DNA from 3 places in the Enterobacter cloacae complex sp. genome. Region 1 is predicted to be linked to each of the others. Evidence: predicted binding sites of a transcription regulator. Region 1 holds the regulator's gene; each other region holds the start of a gene.
The links. Region 1 encodes LexA, which represses DNA repair genes until DNA is damaged. Its sites were predicted from a motif close to TNCTGTATGTACATACAGNA; they were not measured.
Positions count from the first base shown of each region.

Region 2: the regulator LexA is predicted to act here: its motif matches at 2,244-2,263, upstream of sbmC (DNA gyrase inhibitor SbmC).
Region 3: the regulator LexA is predicted to act here: its motif matches at 2,203-2,222, upstream of mutH (DNA mismatch repair endonuclease MutH).

Region 1 covers NZ_LT991957.1:2,429,574-2,434,390, forward strand. Annotated here, with positions in the region: gene plsB (glycerol-3-phosphate 1-O-acyltransferase PlsB) at 1-1,382, opposite strand, end outside; gene DBR02_RS12120 (diacylglycerol kinase) at 1,537-1,905, shown strand; gene lexA (transcriptional repressor LexA) at 2,014-2,622, shown strand; gene dinF (MATE family efflux transporter DinF) at 2,686-4,023, shown strand; gene DBR02_RS12135 (CsbD family protein) at 4,143-4,352, shown strand; gene zur (zinc uptake transcriptional repressor Zur) at 4,399-4,817, opposite strand, start outside.
Region 2 covers NZ_LT991957.1:141,437-146,253, forward strand. Annotated here, with positions in the region: gene DBR02_RS00705 (DUF496 family protein) at 122-457, opposite strand; gene DBR02_RS00710 (FUSC family protein) at 605-1,663, opposite strand; gene sbmC (DNA gyrase inhibitor SbmC) at 1,755-2,228, opposite strand; gene dacD (serine-type D-Ala-D-Ala carboxypeptidase DacD) at 2,346-3,518, opposite strand; gene sbcB (exodeoxyribonuclease I) at 3,710-4,817, shown strand, end outside.
Region 3 covers NZ_LT991957.1:1,071,498-1,076,314, reverse strand. Annotated here, with positions in the region: gene DBR02_RS05460 (NADP(H)-dependent aldo-keto reductase) at 1-802, opposite strand, end outside; gene DBR02_RS05455 (YgdI/YgdR family lipoprotein) at 934-1,152, opposite strand; gene mutH (DNA mismatch repair endonuclease MutH) at 1,281-1,973, opposite strand; gene rppH (RNA pyrophosphohydrolase) at 2,657-3,187, shown strand; gene ptsP (phosphoenolpyruvate--protein phosphotransferase) at 3,200-4,817, shown strand, end outside.

The sequences.
Region 1 (4,817 bases):
TTGCGCAATTTGCTCAGCCCACGCAGCATCTGCGGCAGACTCTCTTTCTCTTTGGTCGCACCGCGCAGCTCTTTCGCATAGGTACCCACTTCCATCACGTGTTCATAGCCGATGTAGATAGGCACCAGCGTGATAGGACGCGTACCGCCGCGCAGCATCGCCTGAATGGTCATCGACAGCGTGCCGGTCTTCGGATCGAGCAGTCGGCCCGTACGGGAGCGCCCGCCCTCCACGAAGTACTCAACGGAATAGCCGCGGCTAAACAGTTCGCCAAGGTATTCACGGAACACGGTGGAGTAGAGCTTGTTGCCCTTGAAGGTACGACGAATGAAGAACGCCCCCAGACGGCGGAAAATCGGGCCTGCTGGCCAGAAGTTCAGGTTGATACCGGCGGCAATGTGTGGCGGCACCAGCCCCTGGTGATAGAGCACGTAAGAGAGCAGCAGGTAGTCCATGTGGCTGCGGTGGCAGGGCACGTAGACAATCTCGTGGCCGTCATGCGCGAGCTGACGCACGCGCTCGGCGTTGTGGACGTTAATCCCCTGGTAGAGGCGGTTCCACGTGAAGCCGAGGATACGGTCTGAGAGACGAATCATCTCGTAGGAGAAGTTCGCGGCGATCTCTTCCATCAGCGCGATCGCGTTCTGCTGCGCTTTCTCGTGTGAAATTTTCTTGCTGCGCGCTTCGTCTTCTACGGCACGGGCAATCGCTTTGGAAGCGAGCAGCTTGTTGAACAGATCCTGACGTGCCGGGAGACGTGGACCAACGGCCGCCAGGCGCTGACGTGCAAAGTGCATACGCGCAACGCGCGCCAGCTTTTGCGCAATGATCTTATCGGTGCCGTGTTCATCCGCCATGCGGCGCAGTGAAACGGAAGGCGAGAAGCGGACAAAGCTGTCGCGTCCCAGCCAGGAGACGGCGAAGAACTTCTGAATGCCGTTGAGCATACGCAGAGGCGGGTTCTCTTCCCCTTTTTCGCGCCCCGGACGACGACCAAACATCACCGACACCGGCACCATCTGTACGTCCAGATCGGGGTTGCTGCGGTGCAGATCGAGGTAATCATGGAACAGCTTAATGGACTCTTCTTTCGGCGTGTAATAGGTGAACACGCGCGGCCCGCCATGGATGAACACGTAGCGCGGCAGTAGCGTACCGTCGACTTCCAGGGGTTCAAGCGGGTCAGGTAAATCGTGCGCCAGACATTGAGCGCGAAGCGTAAGCAGGTCTGCCTTCGAGTTATAAGGCAAAACGTACATAATAGGGCGTGACGTATCGAGCCCTAATTCCAGCGCGGGTTCTGCTGGGATAGACTTACTTTTTACCAGTACGCTTAATGGTAAATTAAGTAATTTGTAGTAAATTCGTGGCCAGCCGGACATAAACGATGTAAAGCCTCTGGTTAATAATGCAATTGCGGCGCAAGGATAACAGAAAGCGCGCAAAATTTCTGTTGTTACCCGTCATACTTCAGGTTGCAGCAAAACGCGCTGAAGCTTTAGTTACTGACGCTATTTCTCATAAAAGGTTCTTTAGATGGCCAATAATACCACTGGGTTAACCCGAATCATTAAAGCTGCCGGTTATTCATGGAAAGGCTTTCGCGCCGCATGGGTTAATGAAGCCGCCTTCCGCCAGGAAGCGGTTGCCGCGATCGTTGCAGTTATCATCGCCTGCTTCCTTGATGTTGATGCTATCACCCGCGTGCTTCTCATCGGTTCTGTCCTTCTGGTGATGATAGTGGAAATTCTTAATAGCGCTATTGAGGCCGTTGTTGACCGGATAGGGTCGGAATTCCATGAACTGTCTGGCCGGGCGAAAGACATGGGTTCCGCTGCCGTGCTGCTGTCGATTATCACCGCGGCGATCACCTGGGTCACGCTGCTTTGGTCGCATTTCCGATGAGCCTCGAGGAATAATTAAGTCCCTGGTTTTTTGTGCAGTTTTTGGTTCCAAAATCGCCTTTGACTGTATATACTCACAGCATAACTGTATATACACCCAGGGGGCGGTATGAAAGCGTTAACGACCAGGCAGCAAGAGGTGTTTGATCTCATTCGGGATCATATCGGCCAGACGGGTATGCCACCCACGCGTGCAGAAATTGCACAGCGTCTGGGCTTCCGTTCTCCTAATGCTGCCGAAGAGCACCTTAAAGCGCTGGCGCGTAAGGGCGTGATTGAGATTGTTTCCGGTGCCTCACGCGGTATTCGTCTGCTGGTGGAAGAAGAGACCGGTATTCCGCTGGTGGGCCGCGTCGCCGCAGGTGAACCCCTGCTGGCACAGCAGCATATTGAAGGGCACTATCAGGTTGACCCAGGCATGTTCAAGCCGAGCGCCGATTTCCTGCTGCGCGTTAGCGGAATGTCCATGAAAGATATCGGTATTCTGGATGGCGATCTGCTTGCGGTACACAAAACGCAGGACGTGCGTAACGGGCAAGTCGTGGTAGCGCGCATTGATGATGAAGTGACGGTTAAGCGCCTGAAAAAACAAGGTAATACCGTTCAGCTTCTGCCAGAAAACAACGAATTCTCCCCAATTGTGGTGGATCTCCGCGAGCAGAGCTTCTCCATTGAAGGCCTGGCGGTAGGCGTTATCCGCAACGGTGAATGGCTGTAATCTCTTCCTGACAGGCTGTAGCTCCTCTACAGCCTGGCCTATTTTCTGATTCCGGTAATTTCCATGGCATTGCTAACTTCTGCCGATAAGGCGTTGTGGCGTCTTGCGCTACCGATGATTTTTTCCAATATTACCGTTCCCCTGCTGGGGCTGGTGGATACGGCGGTAATCGGGCATCTGGATTCGCCGATTTATCTGGGCGGCGTCGCGATCGGCGCAACGGCGACCAGCTTCCTCTTTATGCTGCTGCTCTTTTTGCGCATGAGTACAACAGGCCTGACGGCCCAGGCGTATGGTGCAAAAGATCCCCTGCGTCTGGCGCGTGCGCTGGTTCAGCCGCTCATGCTGGCGTTCGGTGCCGGCGCGTTAATCGTCCTGTTGCGTACGCCGCTCATTGATCTGGCGCTCCATATTGTGGGCGGCAGTGATGCCGTGCTGGAGCAGGCCCGGCGCTTCCTCGAAATTCGCTGGCTCAGCGCGCCCGCTTCCCTGGCAAACCTGGTCCTCCTGGGCTGGTTACTGGGCGTGCAGTACGCCCGCGCGCCGGTGATCCTGCTGGTGGTGGGCAACCTGCTTAACATTGTGCTCGATCTCTGGCTGGTAATGGGACTGCACATGAACGTTCGCGGCGCGGCGCTGGCCACGGCGATTGCTGAGTACGGTACGCTGCTGATCGGTTTGTGGATGGTCTGGCGCGTGCTGACGATGCGCGGCATCACCCTCGATCTTCTGAAAACGGCCTGGCGCGGCAATATGCGTAAGCTGCTGGCGCTTAATCGCAACATCATGCTGCGCTCGCTCCTGCTGCAACTCTGTTTTGGTGCGTTAACCGTTTTTGGTGCGCGGCTTGGGCCAGAAATCGTCGCGGTCAACGCAGTGCTCATGACCTTACTGACCTTTACCGCTTACGCGCTGGATGGTTTTGCTTACGCCGTGGAGGCGCATTCCGGGCAGGCATACGGCGCGCGTGAAAGCGGCCAGCTACGCGAGGTGTGGCGGGCTGCCTGCCGTCAGGCGGGTCTGGTGGCGCTGATCTTTGCCCTGGTTTACGCCTGTTTTGGTGGGCATATTGTCGCGCTACTTACCTCGCTGCCCGCGCTTCAGGCGCTTGCCGATCGCTACATCCTCTGGCAGGTGGTATTACCGGTGGTGGGCGTGTGGTGCTATCTGCTGGACGGCATGTTTATTGGCGCCACGCGAGGGGCGGAGATGCGCAACAGCATGGCCGTCGCGGCGGCGGGCTTCGGCCTTACGTTGCTGTCCGTGCCGTATCTTGGCAATCATGGCCTGTGGCTGGCGCTGGCGGTTTTTCTCGCATTGCGTGGCCTTTCGCTGGCCGTTATCTGGCATCGTCACTGGCGAAACAATACCTGGTTTCCTGCCCGACACGATATATCGTAGCGGTTAAAGATTCCGAATATAAAAATAACTTCCGAATCCTTAACTACAATAATAATCACGTCCAGCAGAAAAGAACGAAGCGGACGATACTCATAGACGCTTAACACGAGGACACGATTATGAATAAAGACGAAATCGGCGGCAACTGGAAGCAATTCAAAGGTAAAGCGAAAGAACAGTGGGGTAAGCTGACGGATGACGATATGACCGTCATTGAAGGTAAGCGCGATCAGCTGGTAGGTAAAATCCAGGAGCGCTACGGTTACGAAAAAGATCAGGCGGAAAACGAAGTCAAAGACTGGGAAACCCGTAACGACTACCGCTGGTAACCGGCACTATCCCCAAGGGCGGCCATGAGCCGCCTTTTCTTTGGCCTTAACGCGGCTTTTTCTTCACCAGGATTGAGTGATCGTGCTGACAGGCATCCTGATGGCGGCATGACTCCACCTCCACGCAGGCAGAACATAAACCGTGTGCTTCGATTACGTTATGGCGCAGGGCAAAGCCCATTCTGGCCGCCAGCGTATGCATAATATCTTCCACCCCTTCCGCACACTCCTCCTTCACCACGCCACAGCGATCGCAGATAAACATGGCGGACGTGTGGGTCGGCTGGTCAAAAAGATGGCACAGCACATAGCTGTTTGTTGACTCCACCTTATGCACAAACCCTTGTTCCAGCAGAAAATCCAGCGCCCGATAGACGGTTGGCGGTTTTGCCTGCGGCTCGCTTTCACGTAACAGGTCGAGCAGGTCGTAGGCGCTGATGGCACCCTGTTGCAGGCTCATCAGAC
Region 2 (4,817 bases), 2.3 Mb from region 1:
TCAAAGCAGGCTTTTTGCTTTTCTGCGTTCGGTAAAATTGTCGGGTGGCGGCTAAGCCTTACCCGACCTACGGAATCGCAGACCCGGTAAGCGCAACGCCACCGGGCAACAGATTGCGCGATTACTCGCCTTTAGCGTCGACGTTTTTGATTTCGCCCATCACCTTCAGCTTTTTGGAGATATCGCGACGCTCTTTGGACAGCTCAGCATTTTTGATGATGTAGTCATCAACGCGATCTTCGTAATCGCTCTTCATGCTGGCGATGATGCCCTGAATAGCTTCAACGCTCATCCCCGGCTTGATGTAGTCGCTCAGGTTGTCCAGCAGCAGGACACGTTTCTGGTTGTCACGGATCTTCTTCTCTACGTCCTGGATTTCACGCTGTAGCTTGTTTTTACGGCGGAACAGGCGGACGAACTCCAGAACATCCTGGAACGAAGGCTTAATAGTTTCCATTTTTACACCCCTGATAATGTGAGATTCGGATTCGTTAAGGCAACCGTTTTAACAGACAGCGGCTGCGAATGACAATGAGTATATCGTTTAAAACCATCATAACCCTAATTGCTGCTGAATCGAAGCAGCAGGCATCACGTACGCTTTTTATTTGCGCAGTGCCCGGCAAATCAGTTGCGATAATAATTCCAGCTGTCGTGCCAGCTCCATACTCAGCCAGACATAGCCGTGGATGGGTGTTTCCGCCACATTGTCGGCCTGACGCTCATTCATCAGCTGTTTCAGCTCGGCGACGATTTCGTTCAGCCGCTCGCTGTTTGCCCGTATGGGCTGTGGATTCCCTTCGTAGAGCGCATGGGCGATGGTCAACAGGGTTTGCTGCGTCATCTGCTGCGTCTCTTTCAGCGTATGCGCGTTGAGCATCAGAAAGTGACTGGGGCGTGAAGCCCAGTGGGCATTGATTTGCAGTTCAAGCATACAGACCAGATTACGGCTGACCGTCTGAATGGCTTCAAAAATGGCTTTCTGGATATGCGTTTCTTTGCTTGCCGGGGTAATCAACCCGCGCATTTTGACCACGTCATTGAGGATTTTTTGCAGGTGCTTTTCCAGCCGTGGGCGTTCGATCAGATTCGGCGAAAACCCGGCCTGGTAGACGCGGTTAAATGCCGTGACGTAGTTTGCCATCTGAATGCGCCAGTGCAGGAAGGCGCGCTGCGGCCAGATGCCGGTAAACAGCATGGCGAGCAACGAGCCGAGGATTACGTCCCCGCTTCGCCACAGTGCGGTGGTCATATCGCCCGCCGGCGCGCCGACCACAACCGCAAGCGTAATGCCAATCAGCAGCGCCTGATACGGCCTCTTGCCCAGCGCCAGCCACCCACAAAGAAACATCGCCCCCGCGCACCACAGCAACATGATCGGGAATGAAATCAGCTCCAGCTTCAGGGCGATAAGCCCAAGCGCCGAGCCTAAAACGGTGCCGCCTATGCGTTCGAGGGCACGAGGAACCACGTTCCCCCAGAATGAGATCGGCCCCATCACCACCACCAGCGTGATCAGCGGCCACGTTCCTTCCGGGATATCCAGCAAACGAACCAGTACGAAGGTCAACACAAACGCCAGCGCAATGCGGCAACCGTGCACCACGCGATAATGTTTGTATAACCGAATTTCAAATGGGGTTAATGACTTGTCGGGGCGCACACCCGTCTCCAGCTTTACGGCAAACCACAATTGTACTGTGTTTTGAGGCGGGTGGATCGCATCCGCCTCAAAAACCCTGCTTTTCGCAGGTTTATCCCACCTTGTGTTCTACCGGTACAAACATCTCAATGTCCCAGTAGCCGTCTGCATTGCCATCATTCAGATAACGTTCGAAGCACGGTTTTGGCGCAATCTGGTAGGTGTTGTCCTGGAGAAGGGAGTTGAAGAACTGGTTCCGGGGGTTGGCAAAATCATGATTTTCCACACGGGCAGCGGCGATAGCATAGTCCCCGGCAGCGATTTCGGTCATCATCACCCCTTCGCTGTTCTCAGGTACAGTGAAATCATCAGGGACCGTGACGGCGGTATCGCAGCGGAGCTTTTCCGCCGGCACGTCATCCGGGTTGTCGTAATAAACGGCTACCCATTCCTGCGGCTGAATATGACGCCCGTCTACCCACATCACGAGCTGTTCGAACCCCTGCTTGACCGTTTTTTCCCACGGCCCCACGAGATGAAAGCCTGCGATTTTACGTTTCTGTTGCTGCCTGACGCTGTAGTCCATGCTGCCTCCGTTTATCACTGTATATACATACACTATAAAGCAGAATCGCGATTATCGGCAAACCGGGAGTGTTTATTATGCGAGCAGACTCGCAACACTGCCAGTCTGCCCGAAAGGTTAAAGCTTATGATGCAGATAATCACCGAGACGGGAGAAAAGGCCGCCCTTTTCAACGCTTTCCAGCGTAACCAGAGGCCAGTGCGCAACCACCTTGTCGCGATCGTACAGTTGGATCTCCCCTACCCGCTGGTGCGCGGCAATCGGCGCTTCCAGCTCTTTTTTGTCCATCACGTATTTTGCCTTGATATTCGGCACTTCCGTTTTGGGCAAGGCCAGCCAGAAGTCCTGATCCGTGCCCAGCGCGATCTGCTCTTTATCGCCGTACCAGATACGTTCGGTACCCACTTTTTTGCCGTTATGCAGGATCTGCACCGTATCGAAATTTTGCTGTCCCCAGTGCAGCAGCTTGCGCGCCTGATCTTCACGCCCCTTCGGGCTGTCTGCGCCCATCACCACCGCAATCAGCCGACGCTGACCGTCGACCGCGGAGGCAATCAGGTTGAAGCCCGCGCCCGACGTGTGCCCCGTTTTCAGGCCATCCACGTTCATGGTCTTATCCCACAGCAGCCCGTTACGGTTCTGCTGGGTAATGCCGTTCCAGGTCAGGCTTTTCTCGCTGTACATGTGGTAGAACTCAGGTTCGCCGTGAATGATGGCACGGGAAAGCACGGCGAGATCGTAAGCGGAGCTGTGCTGACCCGGTGCATCCAGCCCGTGTACGGTTTCGAAGTGGGTATCGCGCAGGTTCAGCTTTTCGACGTAGTCATTCATCATCCTGACGAACTGCGGCTGACCGCCCGCCACGTGATCCGCCAGCGCTACGCAGGCGTCATTGCCGGAATCAACAATCAGGCCGCGGCTGAGATCGCGCACGGAAACCCTGTCGCCCTCCTTCAGAAACATCAACGATGAACCGTCAAAGACCGGATTGCCCTTTGCCCAGGCGTCACGCCCGACCGTCACAATGTCATCGGGGCTGATACGGTGGCTATCAATGGCGCGATCGACAACGTACCCCGTCATCAGTTTGGTCAGGCTCGCCGGATTGCGCTGCTGATGTTCGTTGCCCGCCGTTAAGATTTGACCCGTGGTGTAATCCATCAATACCCAGGATCCTGCCTGAAGGGCAGGCGGCTGAGGTGAAAAATCCAGCGGCTCGGCGGCCAGCGCGGATGAAATACTCGAAGCGAGTAAAGAAACAGCAATAAACAGACGGCGTTTCAACGGTATATCCTCAGGTCAGTAAAAATCGATGACCTTTTTACGGCAGTTCTGATGTCGTTACCTGCCTTAATTGCAAAAAAATGTGACAATGCGCAAATTTTTCTGGAACAGATCTCGCAAATTTCTTGCCTGACCGTGCTTTTTATTCGGACTGCTCACCCCAATCGTTTACCATAGAGACGTCAATTTTTAACAGGATGAGATTACTGGTGTCTGACTCTGCCGCGCGCCCGACTTTTTTGTTCCACGATTACGAAACCTTTGGCACCCATCCGGCGCTGGACCGACCGGCGCAGTTTGCGGCTATCCGTACCGATGACGAATTTAACATCATCGGCGAACCCGAGGTGTTTTACTGCAAGCCTGCCGATGACTATCTGCCGCAGCCGGGCGCGGTGATGGTGACAGGCATCACGCCTCAGGAAGCGCGGGATAAAGGCGTTAGCGAAGCGGAATTTGCCCGTCGCATCCACGATCTGTTCACGGTGCCCAATACCTGCGTGGTGGGTTACAACAACATCCGCTTTGACGATGAAGTGACGCGTAATATCTTCTACCGCAACTTCTACGATCCGTACGCCTGGAGCTGGCAGAACCGCAATTCACGCTGGGATTTGCTGGATATCATGCGCGCCTGTTATGCGCTGCGCCCGGAAGGGATTCACTGGCCGGAGAACGACGACGGATTGCCGAGCTTCAGGCTCGAGCACCTGACGCGCGCCAACGGCATCGAGCACAGCAATGCCCACGACGCGATGGCAGACGTTTACGCGACCATCGCTATGGCGAAACTCGTTAAAACCGCACAGCCGCGCCTGTTTGAGTATCTGCTGAGCCACCGCAGCAAGCAGAAGCTGATGACGCTGATTGATGTGCCGCAGATGAAACCGCTGGTGCATATTTCAGGGATGTTCGGGGCGTGGCGCGGGAACACGAGCTGGGTAGCGCCCCTCGCCTGGCACCCGGATAACCGTAACGCCGTCATCATGGTGGATCTTGCCGGGGATATCTCCCCGCTGCTTGAGCTTGACAACGACACCTTGCGTGAACGGCTGTATACGCCGAAAGAGGCGCTGGGTGACCTGCCCGCTGTACCGGTTAAACTGGTGCACATCAATAAATGTCCGGTGCTGGCCCAGGCCAATACGCTGCGCCCGGAAGACGCCGACCGGCTGGGGATTAACCGTCAGCACTGCCTCGATAACCTGAAAGTGCTGCGCGACAACCCGCAGGTGCGTGAGAAAGTCGTCGCCATTTTTGCCGAAGCAGAGCCGTTCGTGCCGTCTGAAAACGTGGATGCGCAGC
Region 3 (4,817 bases), 1.4 Mb from region 1:
CACCGCTATAGCGGGTGAAGCGGCTGAAAAGCGTGTTACGCGCGCCAGCCGGTTTCGCGCCGTTCAGGTATTTGCCCGTCAGGGTACCGAAGCCCAGGCAAGAGTAGGCGAGCAGCTCCACCTCTTCGTACTGCGTCACTTCCGCCAGACCCACTTCATAACTGCGATTCAGCAGGCTGTACGGGTTCTGAATGGTCACGATGCGCGGCAGATCGTGTTTATCGGCCAGATGCAGATAGCGCATCACGCCAAACGCCGTCTCGTTGGAAACGCCGATGTAGCGGATCTTACCCGCGCGCTGACATTCCGTAAGCGCTTCCAGCGTTTCCAGCAGGGTAACGGCCGGAGCACTCTCGTTCCAGGTGTAGCCGAGCTTGCCGAAGCAGTTTGTCGGACGCTGCGGCCAGTGCACCTGATAAAGATCGAGATAGTCGGTTTGCAGGCGCTTGAGGCTGGCATCCAGCGCGGCACGGATATTCTTGCGATCGAGGATCTGGTTAGGGCGGATCCCGGCATCGTTATTACGGGAAGGGCCGCTAACCTTAGAGGCGAGAACCAGCTTTTCGCGATTGCCACGTTTCGCCAGCCAGTTGCCGACGTACGTTTCGGTAAGGCCTTGTGTTTCCGGGCGTGGAGGAACAGGGTACATCTCCGCCACGTCAATCAGGTTAATGCCCTGGCTGACGGCGTAATCCAGTTGTGCATGGGCATCGGCTTCGCTGTTTTGTTCACCAAATGTCATGGTGCCCAACCCCAGTTGGCTGATCTCCAGAGCGCTGTGGGGGATACGGTGATAATGCATAGCCGGTTTCCTTTTTAGACATACAGACTGCGTCAGGAACCTCCCGACAAAGGAATATAAACATGGCAGAGGGAAGACAAAAGGGGAAGGAAAAAATCAAAAAGGCCAGCAAGCTACTGACCTTTATCTGTTTATCGCTCGATGATCTGGGATACTTCGTCGCGATTAATTTGCATTTGGTTGCCTTCGCGATCGCGGTAACTCACCAGACCGGTATCGTCGTCGACTTCGGGTTTGCCATCGGTCAGGATCATGCGACCATCTTTCGTTGACATGACATAGTCGCTGCTACAACCCGATACCGCAAACGCTAAACCGACTGCTGAGATAATTACTGCCCATTTTTTCATCGTTCTCATCCTCACCTGGCTCGTATCAAATCATAGTGTAGTAATAACCTGATATTACGACAGGTGAAAGGGGGGAAATCTTAAAAAGGAGGAGATTATGTTAGCCGGAGCGCAAAATTGGTAAAAAACTATGTTTTCAACAGGAAGTGGCGTGCCAGCAGCGCCCCGGTGAAATTCTTTTTAAGATAGAAACCGCGCGGCAGCGTCAGGATCGGTTCGCCCCGTGCACCTACCGCTTCAGTAAGCGCTTTGCTGTTGGCGGCTTTTGGACGGAGTTGCAGCACTTCGCCATGCCGGGCGGTGATCCGCTCAACCTGTCCCAGCACAATCATATCCATCAGCTCTTCCCAGTCTTCGGAAAGCTGCCTCTCCTCTTCTTCATCCGGACTCCAGAGCAGCGGGGCGCCAACGCGACGTTCTGCCAGCGGGATCTGCCTGTCGCCCTCAACGGGTACCCACAATACCCGCTTCAGCTTATGCCTGACGTGGCTGGTTTCCCAGGTCACTCCGCTGTTCCCCGTCAGCGGCGCCACGCAGACAAAGGTCGTTTCCAGCGGCCGCCCCTGGCTATCGACAGGGATCGTTTTCAGCTCAACGCCCAGCGCCGCAAAATCTTGCTCCGGTTTACTGCCCGCGCTTGCGCCCAGCCAGCGTTCAAGCAACACGCCGATCCAGCCTTTATCGCGCTTCAAATCGTTAGGTATCGTCAGCCCCGCCATCACGGCCAGCTCACCCAGCGAATAGCCTGCCAGACGCTGTGCCTGCTGGAGCAGCTGAGCTTCACTGACGGGAGGGGAGAGCAGTGGGGCGAGAGAATGCATGCTAACAACCTTTTGGTTAAAAAATGAGCTGATATTTTATCCCTTGTGGATAGAGTTTACCTTTTTCTGAGTACATATTCCATGTGGTTGGTTTTTATCAGGTTTTTTAGGATAAAAAGCAGCGTGGCATGGCTAAAAAACAGGTTGTGCAATTCTGGTCACTGACAATAAACAGGATCTTACACCATGTTATCCACAGAAAAATGGGATAACTGGGTATAACCACCACTACTGTTTCAATTTACAGCCTTGACGTGCGATGAAAATCGAATTTTCACACAAATTGTGCCTAACTTATTGGCACAATCTGTGGATAAAACCGACGCTGTTCGATCTTTCATCAGCAGGAGGATCTTTGATGTGACGATCGTCACGTTAATCGCCTTTAATGCCCTGTTTTTAACTGTAATGGTCTGAATTTAAAAGATTTATTATGAATGGCGTAAACGGGCGTTTCGTCGGTCTACAAGGTTGTTCATCGGTAATTCCGTACTTCTTCACAACTATATCCACAGAAAAGGTGAATAAAAATGGTCTCAGTCGTCCTCATCTGTTTATAACTCCTCACAAATTTGTGAGTTATTCAAATGTTATTAGGTTGCAGGCCTGTAAGAGAGTGGTTTACCGCCTCCCTGTAGTGTGAAACAATCATTCATATATCAGATTTAGTTTGGGGTAGTCCGGTGATTGATGACGATGGCTACCGCCCAAACGTAGGAATAGTAATTTGTAATCGTCAGGGTCAGGTGATGTGGGCCCGGCGATATGGTCAGCACTCCTGGCAGTTCCCGCAAGGCGGGATCAATCCTGGAGAGTCCCCAGAACAAGCGATGTACCGGGAGCTGTTTGAAGAGGTTGGTTTAAGCCGCAAAGATGTTCGCATCCTGGCTTCGACCCGCAACTGGTTGCGTTACAAGTTACCGAAACGTTTGGTGCGTTGGGACACAAAGCCGGTTTGTATCGGCCAGAAACAGAAGTGGTTTCTTTTGCAGTTGGTGGGCAACGATTCAGATATCAATATGCAAACCAGCAGCACGCCGGAGTTTGATGGCTGGCGCTGGGTAAGCTACTGGTATCCGGTTCGTCAGGTCGTGTCTTTTAAGCGCGATGTTTACCGTAGGGTGATGAAAGAGTTCGCAAGTGCCGTTATGCAGCTTCAGGAGACGCCTCCGAAGCCACAGAGCGCACCTGCCTGGCGACGTAAAAGAGGTTAAGCTACGCAAATCATGCTCACCCGCTTGCGAGAAATAGTTGAAAAGGTTGCCAGTGCGCCTCGCCTCAACGAGGCGCTGAATATTCTGGTGACGGACATCTGTCTTGCGATGGAAACCGAAGTCTGTTCGGTCTATCTGGCCGACCATGACCGACGTTGCTACTACCTGATGGCAACCCGCGGTTTAAAAAAACCACGGGGACGCACCGTCACGCTCGCGTTTGATGAAGGTATTGTTGGCCTGGTCGGGCGACTGGCGGAGCCAATCAACCTTGCCGATGCGCAAAAACACCCCAGCTTTAAATATATCCCTTCCGTAAAAGAGGAGCGTTTCCGCGCTTTTCTTGGCGTGCCGATTATTCAGCGCCGTCAGCTGCTTGGCGTGCTTGTTGTTCAGCAGCGAGAGTTGCGCCAGTACGACGAAAGCGAGGAGTCCTTCCTCGTCACGCTGGCAACGCAGATGGCGGCGATCCTCTCCCAGTCCCAGCTGGCCGCCCTTTTTGGCCAGTATCGTCATACGCGTATCCGCGCGCTTCCGGCCTCGCCGGGTGTCGCTATCGCCGAAGGCTGGATGGATGCCACGCTACCGTTGATGGAGCAGGTCTACGAAGCCTCTACGCTGGATGAAGCGCTTGAGCGCGAGCGGCTTACCGCCGCGCTGGAAGAGGCGGCAAATGAGTTTCGTCGCTACAGCAAACGCTTTGCCGCTGGTGCGCAAAAAGAGACGGCGGCCATTTTCGATCTTTACTCACACCTGCTTTCCGATGCGCGCTTGCGCCGTGAGCTGTTTGCCGAGGTCGATAAAGGTTCGGTGGCAGAGTGGGCGGTTAAAAAGGTCATCGAAAAATTTGCCGAACAGTTTGCGGTGCTGACTGACGGTTATCTGAAAGAGCGAGCCGGTGATTTACGCGCGCTTGGGCAACGTCTGCTTTTCCACCTCGATGATACCATTCAGGGGGCGAATGCCTGGCCAAGCCGGTTTGTGCTGGTGGCCGATGAACTCTCGGCGACGACGCTGGCGGAGTTACCGCAGGACAGGCTGGCGGGCGTGGTGGTGCGCGATGGCGCAGCTAACTCCCATGCCGCCATCATGGTGCGTGCGCTCGGTATCCCGACCGTTATGGGCGCGGATATTCAGCCCTCCGTGCTGCATCGCCGCACGCTGGTGGTGGACGGGTATCGCGGTGAGCTGCTGGTTGATCCTGAGCCGGTTCTCCTCCAGGAGTACCAGCGCCTTATCAGTGAAGAGAATGAATTAAGCAAGCTGGCGGAAGATGACGTCAACCTGCCCGCGCAGCTCAAAAGCGGTGAGCGGGTAAAGGTGATGCTCAACGCTGGCTTAAGCCCCGAGCACGAAGAAAAGCTCGGCAGCCGCATCGACGGCATTGGCCTTTACCGCACCGAAATCCCGTTCATGCTGCAAAGCGGCTTCCCTTCAGAAGAGGAGCAGGTTGCGCAGTATCAGGGCATGTTGCAGATGTTCAACGACAAACCCGTAACGTTGCGCACCCTGGACGTCGGCGCGGATAAACAGTTGCCCTACATGCCCATCAGCGAGGAGAACCCCTGCCTCGGCTGGCGTGGGATCCGCATTACCCTCGATCAGCCGGAAATCTTCCTTATTCAGGTTC